One region of the Actinosynnema sp. NPDC002837 genome, then DNA from elsewhere that is predicted to be linked to it. Evidence: riboswitches for the same ligand, from Rfam matches in the RefSeq annotation. Region 1 holds a riboswitch; each other region holds the start of a gene.
What was found. Region 1 has a riboswitch for glycine ahead of gcvT (glycine cleavage system aminomethyltransferase GcvT). Riboswitches for the same ligand answer to the same signal wherever they lie in the genome.
Positions count from the first base shown of each region.

Region 2: it holds a riboswitch for glycine, as region 1 does, so the genes downstream of both, gcvH (glycine cleavage system protein GcvH) here and gcvT (glycine cleavage system aminomethyltransferase GcvT) in region 1, are expected to answer to the same signal.
Region 3: it holds a riboswitch for glycine, as region 1 does, so the genes downstream of both, gcvP (aminomethyl-transferring glycine dehydrogenase) here and gcvT (glycine cleavage system aminomethyltransferase GcvT) in region 1, are expected to answer to the same signal.

Region 1 covers NZ_JBEOVG010000002.1:194,140-200,681, forward strand. The annotation lists gene ABTZ99_RS02325 (hypothetical protein) at 315-476, shown strand; gene ABTZ99_RS02330 (helix-turn-helix transcriptional regulator) at 679-1,167, shown strand; gene ABTZ99_RS02335 (hypothetical protein) at 1,278-1,676, shown strand; gene ABTZ99_RS02340 (DUF3817 domain-containing protein) at 1,691-1,993, shown strand; glycine riboswitch at 2,057-2,144, shown strand; glycine riboswitch at 2,146-2,241, shown strand; gene gcvT (glycine cleavage system aminomethyltransferase GcvT) at 2,370-3,470, shown strand; gene glyA (serine hydroxymethyltransferase) at 3,485-4,750, shown strand; gene ABTZ99_RS02355 (malonic semialdehyde reductase) at 4,830-5,435, shown strand; gene ABTZ99_RS02360 (hypothetical protein) at 5,523-6,173, opposite strand; gene ABTZ99_RS02365 (S9 family peptidase) at 6,413-6,542, shown strand, end outside.
Region 2 covers NZ_JBEOVG010000063.1:24,323-30,864, reverse strand. The annotation lists gene ABTZ99_RS31725 (ABC transporter ATP-binding protein) at 1-143, opposite strand, end outside; gene ABTZ99_RS31720 (ABC-2 transporter permease) at 239-1,111, opposite strand; gene ABTZ99_RS31715 (ABC transporter ATP-binding protein) at 1,111-2,307, opposite strand; gene ABTZ99_RS31710 (hypothetical protein) at 2,356-2,730, opposite strand; gene ABTZ99_RS31705 (hypothetical protein) at 2,736-2,918, opposite strand; gene ald (alanine dehydrogenase) at 3,262-4,368, opposite strand; glycine riboswitch at 4,564-4,658, shown strand; gene gcvH (glycine cleavage system protein GcvH) at 4,784-5,164, shown strand; gene ABTZ99_RS31690 (L-serine ammonia-lyase) at 5,169-6,533, shown strand.
Region 3 covers NZ_JBEOVG010000154.1:3,713-10,254, forward strand. The annotation lists gene clsA (cardiolipin synthase ClsA) at 1-233, shown strand, start outside; gene gcvH (glycine cleavage system protein GcvH) at 295-678, shown strand; gene garA (glycogen accumulation regulator GarA) at 792-1,253, shown strand; gene ftsR (transcriptional regulator FtsR) at 1,268-1,942, shown strand; gene ABTZ99_RS43560 (bifunctional nuclease family protein) at 2,086-2,559, shown strand; gene ABTZ99_RS43565 (MerR family transcriptional regulator) at 3,408-3,974, shown strand; glycine riboswitch at 4,130-4,220, shown strand; gene gcvP (aminomethyl-transferring glycine dehydrogenase) at 4,373-6,542, shown strand, end outside.

The sequences.
Region 1 (6,542 bases):
TCGGTGCGTGCGTCGGCGCAATCAGGTGATGGGCTGTGCAGAGGTGGCAGTGTCTGAAGAACCTCGGTGTCCGTGCCAGGGGGGTGGGCGAGCGCCCGTACCTTGGTGATCGGCGGGACCACCGGTCCCCTTGATCGTCCGTTCGGGTGACTCTCCGTGCGACCCAGGCGTGGTTGCGTGGTGTTCGTGCGACCGGTCGAGGGATGGCGGCGGGTTCGATCGTCATCATCCGGGTGAATGAGGGACCATGGCCGTTGACACGACCGGAGCGGCGCTCGGCCGCCCTGCCCAGTGACACGGACGGAGACCGATCAGTGAACGTCAAGAAGGTGGTGACGCTGGCGGCGGTCGCGCTGGTGCTGTTCCTCCTGATCACCCAGCCGAACGAGTCCGCCGAGGCGGTGAGGACCGCGCTCGGGTGGCTCCAGTCCGGCGCCGAGTCGATCATCACCTTCGTCCGCAGCCTGTTCGCCTAGAGGTCCCGCGGTAACCCCGCGTACTCCCGCTCAATGCGGTCACGATCGGTGACTATGCGCCCCGAACGTTGCACCGTACGGGTGGAATGAGGGCTATAACGCCCTGGTAACAGGGTTTTAGACAAACCAGGGTCTAGCGGTTGTCGGTACCCGCTAATACGGTGCGTCGCATTGGCTGATCTTCGACCGATGAGGAGGCAGAATGGTCGAGGACTCCGGAGTCGACGAGCTGTTGCGGCAGTGGGCGGCTGAGCGCTCGGACGACGCCGAGCTGCAGGAGGTGAACCGGATCAAGGACGCGTGGCTCGCGGAAGCCCCGCCGTCCGCGCCGGGGATCCCGGTGCAGCGGGCGAATGGCGGTCCCCGCGGCCTGGTGAAGGTCGAGTCCGCGGATCCGGCGTACGTGGCGGCGATGCGGAAGCGGGCGCCCGAGGTGCCCGAGCCCCTGCTCGCCGCGGCCGCCAGCTACTGGCAGCTGGTCGGCGACCTGTCCGAGGCGGAGCAGTGGTGGGACGCGGGCATCAGCCCGTTGGACCAGCGCGCTCTGGACTACCGGGCGGCCGGGCTCTCGCCCGCCGACCTCGGTCGTCGCCTCGGCCCGATGACGGTGCTCCAGCACCTGCGTCGGGGTAGTGCGGCGGCCTGGTGCGTGGCCAGGTTGCAGAGGCAACGCCGGGACGGCGTGGCCTAGGTCCGACGAGTCGGGGCGGGCTCCTGCGGTCGAGGAGCCCTTGCCGTCGAGGTGCGGGCTCCCGTGCGGGGAGCCCCAGCCTCGTGCGACGCACGAAGTACTCTTGAGGCGTGCGAGGCCTCATCACCCCCCAGCGCCTGGCCATCGCGGCCGTCTGCCTGGCGTCGCTGGTCGTGTGCTGCGGCCTGGCCTACTGGCAGTGGGAGCGGTTCTCCGAGGCCGGTGGCACGTTCCAGAACCTCGGCTACGTGTTCCAGTGGCCGCTGTTCGGCCTCTTCCCCGCGTTCATGGTGTGGCGCATCCGCAGGCTGGACGCCCGCCGCAAGGCCGAGGCCGCCGCCGGGACGGCGGACGCCGCCGCCGAGGCCGCGCCGGAGCCGGTGGCCGCGCCGCCGCGGCCGGTAGTTACCGTTGAGCCCGTCAGAGCGCCCGTGCGGGACGACGAGGACGAAGAGCTCGCGGCCTACAACCGCATGCTCGCCGAACTCAACGCGCGGGACCAGCGGTGAGCGAAGGTAGGGCGATGAGCGGCGCGTTGACCAGGTTCCGGTTCATGGCTTACGTGGTCGGTGTCGGCCTGCTGCTGCTCGTGGTCGCGATGATCGCCAAGTACGCGGGCGACAGCGAGGGCATGATGCAGGTCGTCGGCCCGGTGCACGGCTTCCTCTACGCGGTCTACCTGGTGCTCACCGTCGACCTCGCGCTCAAGGCCCGCTGGTCGATCAAGGGCACGGTGCTGGTGCTGCTCGCGGGCACGATCCCGTTCGTGTCGTTCTACGCCGAGCGCAAGGTGGTCGAGAGCGTCCGGGCCGAGAAGAGCCTGTGACCGGGGTTGACCCCGCCCGCCGGGCACCCCTAGCGTCTGGCGGTACCAACTGAACACGGCCGTCGATGTCGCGCGGGAGAGTCCCCCAGCGGGGCGCCGAAGGAGCAACTCCTCCCCGGAATCTCTCAGGCACAGGTACCGCGCGACGAAGGCAACTCTGGAAAGCAGGCGCACCCCGGTGCGCCTCGCCCACGGTGCAAGCCGCCCCCACCGGGTGGTGAAGCTCTCAGGCTCATGGCAGAGGGGGAGGCTCACTCGACGAGGAGTCTCCGGTGGACCGTGTCATCCTTTCGCTCGTGAATCGCTCGGACGTGCCCGCCCGTCGACCCGACCGGTCGGCCCATCGGCATGTCCGCACCCAGGGAGGGCCCGCCTGATGGAAAGCCGCCGCACGCCCCTGCACGCCGAACACGAGGCGCTGGGCGCCATGTTCACCGACTTCGCGGGCTGGCGGATGCCGCTGCGCTACGACAGCGAGCTGGCCGAGCACCACGCGGTGCGCACGTCGGCGGGCCTGTTCGACCTGACCCACATGGGTGAGATCCTGCTCACCGGCCCGGAGGCGGGCGCCGCTCTCGACCACGCCCTGGTCGGCCACGCGTCCGCGATCGGCGTCGGCCGCGCCCGGTACACGATGATCTGCGAGGCCGACGGTGGCGTCATCGACGACCTGATCGTGTACCGCACGGGTGATGAGGAGTACCTCGTCGTCGCCAACGCCTCGAACGCCGCCGTCGTGCACGAGGCCCTGGTCGAGCGGGCGAAGGGCTTCGACGCGGTGGTCGCGGACAAGTCGACCGACTACGCGCTGCTCGCCGTGCAGGGCCCGAAGGCCACCGCCATCCTCGCCGGCCTCACGTCGACCGACCTGGCCGCGGTGAAGTACTACGCGTCGTACCCGACCGAGGTCGCGGGCAAGCCCGTGCTGCTGGCCCGCACCGGCTACACCGGCGAGGACGGCTTCGAGCTGTTCGTCGCGCCGGACGACGCCGCGCACGTCTGGCGGGCCCTGCTGGAGGCGGGCGCGCCGCACGACCTCAAGCCCGCCGGCCTCGGCTGCCGCGACACGCTGCGGCTGGAGGCGGGCATGCCGCTGTACGGCAACGAGCTCGGCCGCGACCGCACGCCGTTCCAGGCGAACCTCGGCCGCGTGGTGAAGCTGGACAAGCCGGGCGACTTCGTCGGCCGCGACGCGCTGGCCGCCGTCGCCGAGCGGGGCGTCGAGGAGGTCCTGGTCGGCCTGAAGACCGCCTCGCGCCGCGCGCCGCGGCACGGCTACCCCGTGCTGGACGCCTCGGGCGCCCGGATCGGCGAGGTGACCAGCGGCGCGTTGTCGCCGACCCTGGGCTACTCGGTGGCGATGGCGTACGTGGCCGTCGGCAACACCGAGCCCGGCACCCGGCTGTCGGTGGACGTCCGCGGCAAGCACGAGCCGGTCGAAGTCGTCGCACTGCCCTTCTACAAGCGCACCTCGTAAGGGAGACCCCACACATGTCCGAGCACTTCACCACCTCCCTCGCGGAGTTCGACCCGGAGGTCGCGAACGCCGTCGCCGCCGAGCTGCACCGGCAGCAGAGCACGCTGGAGATGATCGCCTCGGAGAACTTCACGCCGGTGTCGGTGCTCCAGGCGCAGGGGTCGGTGCTGACGAACAAGTACGCCGAGGGCTACCCCGGCCGGCGCTACTACGGCGGCTGCGAGCACGTCGACGTGATCGAGCGGCTGGCGATCGAGCGGGTGAAGGAGCTGTTCGGCGCCGGTTTCGCGAACGTGCAGCCGCACTCGGGCGCGCAGGCCAACGCGTGCGCGATGTTCGCCCTGCTCCAGCCGGGCGACACGATCCTGGGCCTGGACCTCGCGCACGGCGGCCACCTCACGCACGGCATGCGGATCAACTTCTCCGGCAAGCTCTACAACGTGGTGCCCTACCACGTGTCGGAGGCCGACGGCCGCGTCGACATGGCCGAGGTGGAGCGGCTGGCGACCGAGCACCGGCCGAAGCTGATCGTGGCCGGCTGGTCGGCGTACCCGCGCCAGCTGGACTTCGCCGAGTTCCGCCGGATCGCCGACTCGGTGGACGCCTACCTGATGGTGGACATGGCGCACTTCGCCGGCCTCGTGGCGGCGGGCCTGCACCCGAGCCCCGTGCCGCACGCGCACGTCGTGACCACGACCACGCACAAGACGCTCGGCGGCCCGCGCGGCGGCGTGATCCTGACCAACGAGGCCGACCTGGCGAAGAAGATCAACTCGGCGGTGTTCCCAGGTCAGCAGGGCGGCCCGCTGGAGCACGTGATCGCGGGCAAGGCGGTGGCGTTCAAGCACGCCGCGTCGCCCGAGTTCGCCGACCGCCAGCGGCGCACGGTCGAGGGCGCGAAGATCCTCGCCGAGCGCCTGTCGCAGGCCGACGCGGCGGCGGCCGGTGTGAAGGTGCTCACCGGCGGCACGGACGTGCACCTCGTGCTGGTGGACCTGGTGGCGTCCGAACTGGACGGCAAGCAGGCCGAGGACCGGCTGCACGAGGTGGGCATCACGGTCAACCGCAACGCGGTGCCGAACGACCCGCGGCCGCCGATGGTGACCTCCGGCCTGCGCATCGGCACGCCGGCGCTGGCCACGCGCGGTTTCGGCGCGGCCGACTTCACCGAGGTGGCGGAGATCATCGCGGCGGCGTTGCAGCCGTCACCGGACCTGGCCGAGCTGCGGGCGCGGGTCGAGGTGCTGGCCGCCAAGCACCCGCTGTACCCGTCCCTGTGAACGACGCCACGAAATAGCTCGCGCTTACTGGAGGTTGTCCCGTGCGCAACCCGCGTACGGGACAACCGAAAGAGGCACCATGACCGCCACCCTCGACACGCTGGCCCTCCCACGCGAAGCGCAGGACCTGCTGTTCCGCGAGGCCCGCACGGCGAACGCGTTCACCGACGAGCCGGTGACCGACGAGCAGCTCCGCGACGTCTACGACCTCGTGAAGTGGGGCCCGACCGCGATGAACAGCCAGCCGCTGCGCGTGCTGCTCATCCGGGGCGAGGACGCCAAGGCCCGGCTCGCGCCCCACATGGCGGAGGGCAACCGGGCCAAGACCCTGGCCGCGCCGGTGACCGCGATCCTGGCGGCCGACACCGACTTCCACGAGCACCTGGCCACGACGTTCCCGCACTACCCGGGCGCGAAGGCGGCGTTCGCGGACGACGCGGGGCGCACCGAGGCGGCGAAGACGAGCGCACTGCTCCAGGCCGGCTACTTCATCGTCGGCGTCCGCGCGGCGGGCCTCGCCGCCGGACCGATGAGCGGCTTCGACGCCGAGGGCGTGCGCGGCGAGTTCTTCGCCGGCACCAACCAGCTGCCCCTGGTGATCGTCAACATCGGTCACCCGGACCACTCCGGCACCCACCCGCGCAACCCGCGCCTGGACTTCGCCGAGGCCGTCCGCACCCTCTGACGCCACTTCGAGCCGCACGGTCCGCGATGCGACGCCCTGATCCCCCGGCCAACCCCGGGCCGGGGGATCAGGGCGAGGCACAGTGGACTAGGCGGCGGGCGGCGTCACCCCCGGCGGCAGGCACTCGACGTTGCGCTTGCCGTCGGGCTGCACCACGAACCACGTGCCGCCCACGCCCTGGCCCTTCCACTGGCCGGGCGCCTCGTCCTTCGCGTAGGTGTAGAGCGGCCAGCCGTCGAGCGTCACCTGGTCGGTGCCGTCGGCCCGCTTCACCGTCGACACGAGCGCCGGGTCGACGCCCTGCAGCTGCGGCTTGCCGTCGGACAGCACGGGGGGCCACGTCACGGCGCACTGACCCTCGCAGTTGGACTTCGCCGGGTCCGGCGTGTCCTTGTCGAACCGGTACAGCGTGCGGCCGTCACCGTCCTGCACGACCTCGCCCATCTTGGGCACGCTCTTGCCGACCAGCGTGACCTGCGGGCCGGACGGCGCGGGCGCGGCCTGGCCCTCCGGCGCGTCGGCGGCGGGCTCCTCGACAGGCGCCGCCTCTTCGCTGGTCGGAGGGGCCAAGGGCTCCTGAACGTCGCCGTAGTCGCCCTGGGCCGCGGCGCCGACCTGCTCGGTCTGCGCGACCGTCCTGCCCTGCAGGCCGGTGGCGTTGGAAGTCCACATGACCAGCGCGAGCACGGCGGCCATGCCACCCGCGACGGCGATGGCGATGCGGTTTCGTCGGATCACACTCAACTCCTCCTCGGTCCGTCGATCGCTCCACCCACGACTACGGCCCGTCCGCCGACGCGGTTCAGCCCGCCTCGACGACGCGGACCAAGACAGGGGTCGCCCACCGCCACGACCGGGCACCGCCGCCGCACCGCCGCACCGCCGGTCGGACGGTCGTCGCCTCGCCTGACCACAGCCAAGGCAGGGCACCGTCGCATCGCCTGACCGCCGGCCGGCCGGGGACATAGGGTGTCCGGGTGGGCAACGAGATCTCCTTCCCGCGCCAGCACGCGCGCACCCAGCGGTTCACCCTCGGCGCACCCCGGACGTTCACCGCGTCGCCGGACGGCGCGAAGGTGTACTTCCTCCGCACCGCCACGGCCACGA
Region 2 (6,542 bases), on a different contig from region 1:
TTGATCAACAATGGACCGACGGCCTGCAACCCGACGCCGACGACGGCGGCGAGCACCGAGAGCACCACGAGGGCGCGGTGCTGCCAGCACGCCTTGGCGAGCCTGCGGATCCAGCCGTCGGGAGAAGTCACGAGGTCCAACATAGGTCGGACCACCGACGGTGTCGGCCCCCCTGGAGGTGACGAAGGCCGCCCCGAACCTTCGGGGCGGCCTCCGTCAGCCGATCAAGAACACGCGATCAGGTGATGTCCTTGCGCTGAGTGGCCGCCCAGCCGCCGAGGAAGAACAACGCCGTCCAGACGAGGAAGACCAGGCCGCTCAACCACCAGTCGAACGCGCCCAGCGCGCCCGCGATCGCCCGCAGGAACTCGACCATGTCCTCCGGCACGACGCCGGCGTTCGACAGGAACAGCGACGACGCCACCGAGCCGGTCATGCCGTTCACCGCGCCGTTGGGCAGGAAGCCGATGATCTCCGGCAGGCCCTGCGACGCCAGCACGAGCTGGATGCCGTTCTCCACGATCAGCATGTAGAGCAGCAGCACCACGGTGGTGCCGACGACGCTGGTCATCAGCGCGCCGACGCCGACGCCGAACATGGTCATCAGGATCGACGACAGCACGCCGACACCGGCCAGCGCGAGCCAGCCGCCGGCGTCGGGCAACGAGCCCGAGTTCGAGGTCAGCGCGATGCCGATGCTCACCGACGCGACGATGGCGATGCCGAAGATCGCGCCCCACAGGATGTAGACGATCATCTTCGCGGCCAGCGCGGAGACCCGGTTGGGCGAGGTCAGGAACGTCGTGGTGATCGTCTTGCGGTTGATCTCGTTCGCGATCGCCAGGCCGCCGAAGATCATCGGGAAGATCGTCGCCACGTTGATGCTGCGGGCGATCCCGAACACCGACATCTGCCACTGCGACGGGTCCACGTTGAGCAGCGCGGTGAGCTCCGCCGCCTCGTCGTTGTTCATGATGTCCGAGACGGTCTTGAAGATGGCCCCGGTGCCGAGCGCCCAGCCGAACGCGAGCAGCACGGTCGGGATCATCAGGCCCCACCACAGGCCCGTGGTGGTCGTCTTGCGGAACTCCGACTTGATCAGGTTGCCCATCACGCACCGCCCCCGAGGCCGCCCTGACCGTGTTGCTGTCCGTACGGATTGTCCTGCGGCGGCGGCTGGGACCCCGGTGGTGGCGCCTCGTAGCCCTGCGGGGGCTGTTGGTACTGCTGCTGGTACTGCTGCTCGTAGCCGGGCGGCTGCTGGTAGCCCGGCGGCGGCTGCTGCTGGTAGCCCTGCGGCGGTGTCTGGTACGGCTGCTGGTAGCCGGCCGGTAGCTGCTGCTGGTACCCGGCGGGCGGCTGCTGCTGGTAGCCGCCGGGTTGGGCGTACTGGCCCGGCGCCGCGTACTGGCCGTTGGTGAGCTGGAAGAACAGCCGCTCCAGGTCGACCTTCTCCTCCTGGATGCCGTAGACCGACACACCCGCCTTCAACGCGGTGTCGGCGACCTGCCTGGCCTCCACGCCGGTCACCGCGATGCGGCCGTCCGGCAGCTGCTCGATCGCGCTGATCCCGTCCTCGCGCAACGCCGCGACCAGCGCGCCGGTGTCCGACGGCTGCACGAGCACGCGGCCCTGCTGCTGGTCGCGCAGCTGGTCGAGCGAGCCGTAGTACATGGTCTGACCGCGGCTGATGACGACCACCTGGTCGACGGTCTGCTCGACCTCCGCCAGCAGGTGGCTGGAGATCAGCACGGTCCGCCCGCTGCGCGCGTAGGACTGCAGGAACGTCCGCAGCCACGCGATGCCCTCCGGGTCGAGCCCGTTGGCCGGCTCGTCGAGCACCAGGATCTGCGGGTCGCCGAGCAGCGCGGTGGCCAGGGCCAGCCGCTGCTTCATGCCCAGCGAGAACCCGCCCGCCTTGCGGTCGCCGGCCGCGCCGAGGCCCACCAGCTGGAGCACCTGGTCGGCGCGCGAGTCCGGCACGCCGATCGCGGCCGCGTAGACCCGCAGGTGGTTGCGCGCCGTGCGCTTGGGGTGGAAGCCCTGCGCCTCCAGCACCGCGCCGACCACCCGCGCCGGGTTGCCGAGCTGGGCGAACGGCCTGCCGTTGATCAGTCCGGTGCCCGCGGTCGGGGTCACCAGGCCGAGCAGCATGCGCAGCGTCGTCGTCTTGCCGGCCCCGTTGGGGCCGAGGAAGCCGGTCACCGAACCGGGTTCCACCGTGAAGCTGAGATTCTGCACCGCTGCGACCGGACCGAACTGCTTGGTCAAGTTCTGCACCACGATGCGGCCACTGCCGTCGTGCACGCGTCCCTCCCGAGTACTCCTACCGGGCGTCATCCTGCCCTAGGAGGGTCACTCGGGGAGGGCATGCCGCGGTTTCGACGCGACCCTGGGTATCTCGGCCGTCGTCTCGACCTCCTTCGAATGTCGCAGCGTGCGCAGCGGACGGCGGCGTTCGCGGTGCGGCAGGCCGTCGCCGATGAGGTGCTGGTGGGCCATCGTCCACACCTGGCACGGCCACTTCTTGTGCCGCAGGATGCCGGGGCACGCGCCGCAGCGGCCGTCCGGATCCGGTTGGTGCACGGTCAGCAGCAGCCGCCAGCCGTCGGCCAGGCGGTGGATCTCGGACCGCGCGAGCGGCACGAGGGCGTCCGCCTCGCCGGTCTCGGCGGCCTCGTCCAGCAGCGCCAGCCGGCGCATCACGGCGGCCCGCAGCGCTTCGTCCACGGCCGTCACATCCTGTCGGCGACTTGGTCGAGCAGGCGGTGCAGCCTGCGCGTCTGCGTGACGGACATCACGGCGGACTCGCCGGGCGGCGCGACCAGCAGAACTCGGTCGTCCTCGACGAGCACGGTCATCGACCGGTCCCGCCCGAACGGGTCGTGGCAGTCGATCCAGCCCTCGGGTTCAGCCATCTGCGCTCCGATCGGAGGTGGCGCGGCAGAGCGCCGCGCGAGCGGACGACCCCGCCGGGTAGCCGCGGGGTTCCCGCCCTGTGCATCGGTCGCGGGGCCGTCGTGACTTACCCGTTATCACCCAAGTTCACTCGATTGCTTGAGTTTGGGCACAGCGCGTCGCCACCGCCGGGTGGGAATCTCGGCCGGATCGGTGGGGTCACTGGGCAGCGACCCCCGTTCCCGGCTAAGATTGGCGACGCGGCCCGCTCCCAGTGACCCCCAGGCTGGTTGAGCGGGCCGTCTTTCTTTCGCCGAAGGGCCCCGCTCACAGCACGTGAGCGGGGCCCTTCGCGGTGGGTCCTCAGAAGTCGAGCGGCGTGTGGGTCATCCCGTGCGCCTGCGCGACCGGCAGGTTGGTCAGCAGGCCCTCGTGCGCGTTCAGGCCGAGCGCCAGCGACGCGTCCGCCCGCAGCGCCGCCTCCCAGCCCTGGTCGGCCAGCGCGACGGCGTACGGCAGCGTCACGTTGGTCAGCGCGTAGGTCGACGTCCGCGGCACGGCGCCGGGCATGTTCGCCACGCAGTAGAAGACGGTGTCGTGCACCTGGTAGGTCGGGTCGGCGTGCGTGGTCGGGCGCGAGTCGGCGAAGCAGCCGCCCTGGTCGATCGCGATGTCCACCAGGACGGAGCCGGGCTTCATGTCGGCGACCAGCTCGTTGCTCACCAGCTTCGGCGCCTTCGCGCCGGGCACCAGCACCGCGCCGATGACCAGGTCGGCCTCGCGGACGGCCTGCTCGACGGAGTACCGGTTGGACGTCACGGTGCGCAGGCGGCCCTGGTAGAGGGCGTCGATGTGGCGCAGCCGGTCCACGTTGGTGTCCAGGATCTGCACGTCCGCGCCCATGCCGACGGCGATCGCCGCCGCGTTCAGGCCCGCCACGCCGCCGCCGATCACGACCACCCGCGCCGGGTGCACGCCGGGCACGCCGCCGGGCAGCACGCCGCGCCCGCCGGACGGCTTCATCAGCGAGAACGCGCCCACCTGCGGCGCGAGCCTGCCCGCCACCTCGGACATCGGCGCCAGCAGCGGCAGCGCGCCGTTCGCGGTCTGCACGGTCTCGTAGGCGACGGCGGTGGTGCCCGAGTCCAGCAGCGCCTGCGTCAGCGGCCGGTCGGCGGCCAGGTGCAGGTACGTGAACAGGACCTGGCCCTTGCGCAGCCGCGGGTACTCCTCGGCGATCGGCTCCTTCACCTTGAGCACCAGGTCGCCCTCGGCCCACACGTCGTCCGCGCCCGCCAGCACCTTCGCGCCCGCGGCCAGGTACTCCTCGTCGGTGATGGCCGAACCGAGGCCCGCGCCGGCCTCGACCACCACGTCGTGGCCGCGCTGCGTCAGCTCGTGCGCGCCCGCCGGGGTCAGCGCGACGCGGTACTCGTGGTTCTTGATCTCGCGGGGGACGGCGATCCGCACGGTGGGCTCCTTCGGCCGTTGTTACACCAAAGGTCCGGTAACGGGTATTCGGTGTCATCGTGCGGCCGGCACGAACGCACCCTTGCGCCACTGTGCTGATCGAACAAGCCCGACGGTGCGTTGACACCCGTCGGGCCCGGCACCTAGCGTGCGGGCCAACCAACTGAACATCGGCCGCGGCGCGCCAGGAGCGCCGGAACCCGCGCGGGAGAGACCTCGGTGAACGTGCCGGGGCGCCGAAGGAGCAAGTACCCCGCACACTCTCAGGCAGCGAGAACCGCTCGGGTGAGGCGACTCTGGAAAGCGCGCAAGTCCGCGCACCCACGGTGCAAGCCGCCGCTCCGGCGTCGGTGAAGCTCTCAGGTCCCAGGACAGAGTGGGGCTCTGGTGGACCTTGCCGTGAGGGAGCGCTGTCGTGACTTTTCCGGACAACCTGCTGTACACGCCCGAGCACGAGTGGGTGGACTGGGCGCCGGGTACCCAGGAGCCCGTGGCGGTCGGCATCACGTCGTACGCGGCGGAGTCGTTGGGTGACATCGTGTTCGTGGAGCTGCCCGAGGTCGGCGCCGTGGTGAAGTCGGGCGAGGTGTGCGGCGAGCTGGAGTCGACCAAGTCGGTCAGCGACCTGTACGCGCCGATCAGCGGCGAGGTGGTCGAGGTCAACCGGGCCGCGGTCGACGACCCGTCGTTGATCAACAACGACCCGTACGGGGCCGGGTGGCTGTTCAAGGTGGCCGTGACGGACGCGTCCGGGTTGCTGACCGCGGCGAAGTACGCGGAACTGACCGGGGACTGACGTCATGGCGATCAGCGTGTTCGACCTGTTCTCCGTGGGCATCGGACCGTCGAGCTCGCACACGGTGGGCCCGATGCGCGCGGCGATGATGTTCGCGCAACGGCTGCGGCCCTCGTTGGCCTCGGTCGACCGGGTGCACGTGGAGCTGTTCGGGTCGCTCGGCGCGACCGGGCACGGGCACGGCAGCCCGAAGGCGGTGGTGCTGGGCCTGGAGGGCAGCCGGCCGGAGGAGGTCGACCCGGAGGAGGCCGAGCGGCGGCTGGCGGAAATCCGGGCCACCAGGCGGCTGCGGCTGGCCGGGGTGCGGGAGATCGCGTTCACCGAGGACGCCGATCTGGTGATGCACCGGCGGAAGTCGTTGCCGCTGCACCCCAACGGCATGAGCTTCACCGCCCACTCGGGTGACGTCGTGGTCGACTCGGCGGTGTACTACTCCGTCGGCGGCGGGTTCGTGGTGGACGACACGGCCACCGGGGCGGACCGGATCAAGCCCGACGAGACGCCGGTCGGGCACCCGTTCCGGACCGGTGACGAGCTGCTGGCGCGGTGCCGGGAGACCGGGCTGTCGATCAGCGAGGTGATGCTGGCCAACGAGCGGTCGTGGCGCGACGAGGAGTCGGTGCGCTCGGGGCTGCTGCGCATCTGGGACGTGATGCAGGAGTGCGTCGAGCGCGGCTGCACGCGGACCGGGGTGCTGCCCGGCGGCTTGAAGGTGCGGCGGCGGGCGGCCGAGATGCGGCAGCGGATGGCCGCCGAGCACTACGCCACGGACCCGTTGCGGGTGATGGACTGGGTGACCCTGTTCGCGCTGGCGGTGAACGAGGAGAACGCCGCGGGTGGCCGCGTGGTGACCGCGCCGACCAACGGCGCGGCCGGCATCGTGCCCGCGGTGCTGCACTACTACACCCGCTTCGTGCCGGGCGCGTCCGACGACGGTGTGGTGCGGTTCCTGCTGACGGCGGGTGCGGTCGGCGTGCTGTTCAAGGAGAACGCGTCGATCTCCGGAGCCGAGGTCGGGTGCCAGGGCGAGGTCGGCTCGGCGTGCTCGATGGCGGCCGGCGGGCTGGCCGAGGTGCTGGGTGGCACGCCGGAGCAGGTGGAGAACGCGGCCGAGATCGCCATGGAGCACAACCTGGGGCTGACGTGCGACCCGATCGGGGGACTGGTGCAGATCCCGTGCATCGAGCGCAACGCGTTGGCGTCGATCAAGGCGATCACGGCGGCGCGGATGGCGTTGCGCGGCGACGGCTCCCACTTCGTGTCGCTGGACAAGGTCATCAAGACCATGCGTGAGACGGGCAAGGACATGAAGGTCAAGTACAAGGAGACCGCGCGCGGCGGCCTGGCCGTGAACGTCATCGAGTGCTGATAACCGGCC
Region 3 (6,542 bases), on a different contig from region 1:
GCTACGGCCCGTTCGAGGTCAACTACCTCGGCAAGGCGGCCACGTTCAACCTGCTCTACGCGTTCCCCATGCTCCTGCTCGCCCAGGGCGCCTCCACCGCCGCGCAGATCGCCCGTCCGGTTGCGTACGCGTTCATGGTCTGGGGAGGAGCCTTGTACCTGTGGTCAGGCGTGCTGTACGTCTACCAGTTCGGCCTCGCGATGCGGCGACGGCCGGGTGTCGCGCCGGCCTGAACGTCGACGTGGGAAGATCCGGCGGAGCGTTGATCCACCGTCATTGAAGGAGCACACCGCGGTGATTCCCGAGGAGCTCAAGTACACCGAGGAACATGAGTGGGTGCTGCGCACCGGTGAGGACACCGTGCGCGTGGGCATCACCGACTACGCCCAGGAACAACTGGGTGACGTCGTGTTCGTCCAGCTCCCGGAGCTCGGCGAGCAGGTCGCGGCCGGGCAGACGCTCGGCGAGGTGGAGTCGACCAAGAGCGTGTCCGACATCTACGCGCCGCTCGCGGGCGAGGTCGTCGCCCGCAACGACTCGCTCGACCAGCAGCCCGACCTGGTGAACTCCGACCCGTACGGCGAGGGTTGGATGGTGGAATTGCGGCTGGAGGACCCGTCCGCGGTCGACGACCTGCTCGACGCCGCCGCGTACCAGGAGCTGGTGGCACAGGGGTGACGTCGATCTTCCGGCGGCTCTTCGGTCGGTGGGGGAGCCGCTCCTCAGACCAGGGTTCGGGCACGATAGGTTCTAGCGGTCTCGACGGTTCCAGCAGCAGGAGGAGAGCTCAGGTGAGCACGAACGACGGGCCAGGCGTTCCGCCCGAGCAGTCCCCGGAGCGGACCTCCGTTTTCCGGGCCGACTTCCTCGCCGAGGTCGAGGGCGCCGAGGCGCCCGCCCAGGAGCCGGCCGTCGCGGGTGTCGACGCACTGCCCGCCGGTTCGGCGCTGCTCGTGGTCAAGCGCGGCCCCAACGCGGGGTCGAGGTTCCTGCTGGACCGCGACACGACCAGCGCGGGGCGGCACCCCGACAGCGACATCTTCCTCGACGACGTGACGGTCTCCCGCCGCCACGCCGAGTTCCGCCGCGAGGGCGGCGAGTTCGTGGTCATCGACGTGGGCAGCCTCAACGGCACCTACGTCAACCGCGAGCCCGTCGACCAGGCGGTGCTGGCGAACGGCGACGAGGTGCAGATCGGCAAGTTCCGCCTCGTGTTCCTGACCGGTCCGGGCGCCGGGGGCCAGGGGGCCTGAGCGATGGGGCTCCGGTGACGGCGGCCGGGCGGCCACGCGGGGGGTTGAGCATCGGGGCGGTGCTGGCGCAGCTGCGACCCGACTTCCCCGACGTCACCATCTCCAAGATCCGATTCCTGGAGTCGGAGGGCTTGGTCCGCCCGGCGCGCACGGCCTCGGGGTACCGGCAGTTCACGTCCGCCGACGTGGACCGCCTGCGGTACATCCTGTCCGCTCAACGGGACAGGTACCTGCCGCTGAAAGTCATCAAGGAGCAGTTGGACGCGGCCGACCAGGGCGCGTCGAAGGCGATGCGCGCGGTCGACCTCGCACCGGCCGCCGGGCACCGGGTCACCCGCGAGGACCTGCTGGCGCGCGCGGGCATCGAGCCTGGCGTGCTGGCGGACCTGGAGCAGCACGGCCTGATCAGGCCAGGTGCGGGCGGGTTCTACGACCACGAGGCCGTGCAGATCGCCTCGACCGTGCGGGCGATGGCCGAGCACGGCCTGGAGGCCCGGCACCTGCGCCCCTTCCGCGCCGCGGCCGACCGCGAGGTCGGGTTGGTGGAGCAGGTCGTCGGCGCGGCCCACCGCTCACGCGACCGTGACGACGTGGTGCGGGAGTTGGCGGCGCTCTCCGTAACGCTGCACACACTCTTGGTGAAGGTCGGTTTGCGAGAGGTCGTCGGACGACCTGTTTCGCCGAGGTGAACACGTGTCCGCATCGTGATCCGAAGCGGGCGGGCGGTTGCGCACAGGGCCCGCTTGGCGGGTAGCGTCGAAAGAGTACGTGGGGGATCCTCGTTGGTAGCGGGGACGCCAGAATTTCAGCGCGCTGAGGGAGGCGAGACCCGATGAGCGAAATGCGCGTCGTCGGCGTGCGGGTGGAACTGCCCGCCAACCAGCCGATCCTGCTGCTGCGCGAAACCGAGGGCGAACGGTACCTGCCGATCTGGATCGGATCGGTCGAGGCCACGGCGATCGCGTTGGAGCAGCAAGGTGTCCGTCCTGCCCGGCCGTTGACGCACGACCTGCTCAAGGACGTCATCGGAGCCCTCGGCCGGCAGCTGGAGCAGGTGCGGATCACGGACTTGCAGGAAGGCACCTACTTCGCGGAACTCGTCTTCGACGGCGACATCCGCGTGTCCGCGCGGCCGAGCGATTCGGTGGCGCTGGCCCTGCGGATCGGCGTGCCGATCCACGCGGAGGAGTCGGTGCTGGCGGAGGCGGGCCTCATCATCCCGGACGAGCAGGAGGACGAGGTCGAGAAGTTCCGCGAGTTCCTCGACTCCGTATCGCCCGAGGACTTCCGCGGCGCCGACACGTAACCGTCCGCCCCCACCACGCCCTGCCTACCGGCACGGCCCCGGCACACCAGAGCACGCCTCCCCACAGCCGTCCACTGACACGCCCTTGCCCACGCCCTTCCCGAAGGAAGGGCTTCGTGTCATCCCGCCGACCTGGCTCCGCCCTACCGCGCGTGTCAAGGGGGCTGTGCGTCCCTTGCCCGCCCGTCCACCGATGCCTGCCCCCTTGATACGTGTGGTAGCCCGTAGGGAGGTCGGTGGGATGACACGAAACCCGCACCACAACGGACCCGGCGCGTACCCACCCACCCCGCCGTCATCCTGCTGATCTGCCCGTCCGGCGAGGACATGCTTTTCAGCCTGCACGCACCCCCGCCGCACCCCGCCGCACCCCTACCGCCTGGGACCGCACACCACTACCCCGGGCCTCACACCAACCTGCCGCTTGCGGACAAGCGGGTCGGGTGCTTGACAAAACCAGCCCGTCACCGATCCGTCGAACCGCTCTCCACCACGCCCCGCGAAGGGCCGCGCCCAAGGGCCCCACGCCGTCAACGGCCCCTCGCGAGCGTGTGCGGTGCGTTGTGGATCAACCCCGCGTGCCACCTCCAGGTGTCACGCCTCTGGGTTACACAACGTCAACCTTCGTCCGCTAAACGATCACTAAACGTCACCCGAATGGCTTACGACAGGCGACTCTCTCAACCTCAACCTCACGTTGAGGCAAGACACGCCCAGCGCGTCGCGTTGACCTGCCCCCTACCCGGTCTTACCGTCGAACTCAGGTGAATTGCCACGGTGTGATTCGGGCACCGCGGCGGCTTCACGTTGGTCGCCGGTCGTCGTGACCGGACCGAGGGGAGGCAGGCGTGGTCGAGGAAGCGCCCATCCGGGCCGGATCCGGCGAACAGGGTGAGCTGTTCCCGGACTCCTCGCTGCCGGACGAACTGGTCGGGTACCGCGGCCCCGCCGCGTGCCAGATCGCGGGCATCACCTACCGCCAGCTGGACTACTGGGCGCGCACGGGGTTGGTCAACCCGACGATAAGGAGTGCCCACGGCTCCGGCAGCCAACGGCTCTACTCGTTCAAGGACATCCTGGTCCTCAAGGTCGTCAAGCGGCTGCTGGACACCGGTGTCTCGTTGCAGAACATCCGGGTCGCGGTCGACCACCTGCGCCGCCGCGGCGTGCAGGACCTGGCCCGGATCACGCTGTTCAGCGACGGCACCACCGTCTACGAGTGCACGTCGCCGGAAGAGGTGGTCGACCTGCTCCAAGGCGGCCAAGGGGTGTTCGGCATCGCGGTCTCCGGCGCGATGCGGGAGATCAGCGGCACGATCCACGACTTCCCCGCCGAACGCGCGGACGGCGCCGAGATCGTGGAGCCTGCCGACGACGAGCTGTCCCGCCGGCGCCGCACGAGGGCCATCGGCTGACCGCCCGGCGCAAGGCGGCCGGCTGACCGACGTGCTCGCCCGGCGCAACGCGGCCGGCTGACCGGCCCGCACACCCGGCGCAACGCGATGAGATCCACGTCGCGCCGGCGGTACCGCTCACCCACCCGCCGGGTACGATTTCGCGCGTAGTCGCTTTATCCCGTGCGGGAGAGTCCGAGCCAGTCTCGGCGCCGAAGGAGCAAATCCTCCCCGGAACCTCTCAGGCGCAAGGACCGTGCGGGTGAGACGCCTCTGGAAAGCGGGTCGGCCACCACCGACCGACCCCGCCGACGGTGCAAACCCGACAGCCGGGTGAAGCTCTCAGGCGCCCGCCGGGCAGAAGACAGAGGGGGAGGGCAACGGCAGAAGTCTGTCCGGAGCCCTGGAGGCCAGCACCGATGACGCAGGACCGCATCCCCCTCGCCGCACTCGAGCACGGCACCCCGTTCGCCGACCGGCACGTGGGCCCGCGGCCCGCCGAGCTGGCCCGCATCCTCGACGTGATCGGTGTCGGCTCCCTGGAGGAACTGGCGCAGCACGCCGTCCCCGAGTCGATCCGCGAGCGCGACCTGGTGCTGGACCTGCCCGCGCCCGCCACCGAGACCGAGGCGCTGGCCGAGCTGCGCGCCCTCGCCTCCCGCAACCGCCCGATGACGCAGATGATCGGGCTCGGCTACTACGGCACGACCACGCCGCCGGTGATCCGCCGCAACGTGCTGGAGAGCCCCGCCTGGTACACCGCGTACACGCCGTACCAGCCGGAGATCTCCCAGGGCCGCCTCGAAGCCCTGCTGAACTTCCAGACGATGGTCGCCGACCTGACCGGCCTGCCGCTGGCCAACGCCTCGATGCTGGACGAGTCCACCGCGGCCGCCGAGGCCATGACGCTGGTCCGCCGCGCGGGACGGTCCAAATCGAACAAGTTCGTCGTGGACGCCGACACGCTGCCGCAGACGCTGGCCCTCATCGAGACGCGCGCCGAGCCGCTGGGCATCGAGATCGTGACCGCCGACCTGTCGCAGGGCATCGAGGGCCTCGGCCTCGGCGGCGACTTCTTCGGCGTGCTGCTGTCCTACCCCGGCGCGTCCGGCGTGGTGCGCGACCACGCGGCGGTCGTCGAGGAGATCCACAAGGCGGGCGCGCAGGCCGTGGTCGCCGCCGACCTGCTGGCGTTGACGCTGCTGCGCCCGCCCGGCGAGATCGGCGCGGACGTCGTCATCGGCACCACGCAGCGCTTCGGCGTGCCGATCGGGTTCGGCGGGCCGCACGCGGGCTACATGGCCGTGCGCCAGGGCTTGGAGCGGCAGCTGCCCGGCCGGCTCGTCGGCGTGTCCGTGGACGCGGACGGCTCGCTCGCCTACCGCCTCGCCCTGCAGACGCGCGAGCAGCACATCCGCCGGGAGAAGGCGACCAGCAACATCTGCACCGCTCAGGTCCTGCTGGCGGTGATCGCGTCGATGTACGCGGTGTACCACGGTCCGGAAGGGCTGAAGGCGATCGCGACCCGCGCCCACCGGATGGCGACCGTGCTGGCCGCCGGCCTGCTGGAGGGCGGCGTCGAGATCGTGCACGGCGAGTTCTTCGACACCGTGCGCGCCCGCGTCGAAGGACGTGCCGCCGCCGTCGTCTCCGCCGCGCGCGACCTCGGCGTGAACCTGTGGCAGGTCGACGACGACGTGGTGTCCATCGCGTGCGACGAGACCACCACGCGCGAGCACCTGGTCGCGGTGTGGAAGGCGTTCGGCGTGACCGTCGCGGACGTGGACGGCCTGGACGCCGACACCGCCGACGGCATCCCCGCGGACCTGCGCCGCACCAGCGACTACCTGACCCACCCGGTGTTCCACTCGCACCGCTCCGAGACCGCGCTGCTGCGCTACCTGCGCGCGCTGTCGGACAAGGACGTCGCGCTGGACCGCAGCATGATCCCGCTGGGCTCGTGCACGATGAAGCTCAACGCCACGGCCGAGATGGAGCCGATCACGTGGCCGGAGTTCGCCGACCTGCACCCGTTCGCGCCCGCGTCGGACGCCGACGGGCTGCTGAGCATCGTCGGTGACCTGGAGCGGTGGCTGGCCGAGGTCACCGGGTACGACGCGGTGTCGTTGCAGCCGAACGCGGGCAGCCAGGGCGAGTTCGCGGGCCTGCTGGCGATCCGCGCCTACCACCGCGCCAACGGCGACGACCACCGCGACGTGTGCCTGATCCCGTCCAGCGCGCACGGCACCAACGCCGCGTCCGCCGTGATGGCCGGGATGCGGGTCGTGGTCGTCAAGTGCGACGACCACGGCAACGTGGACATCGAGCACCTGCGTTCGACGGTCGACGCGCACCGCGACGACCTGGCTGCGATCATGATCACCTACCCGTCGACGCACGGCGTGTACGAGGACACCGTGCGCGAGGTGTGCGGGCTGGTGCACGACGCGGGCGGCCAGGTGTACGTCGACGGCGCGAACCTCAACGCGCTGATCGGGTTGGCGCAGTACGGCAAGTTCGGGTCGGACGTGTCGCACCTGAACCTGCACAAGACGTTCTGCATCCCGCACGGCGGCGGTGGCCCGGGTG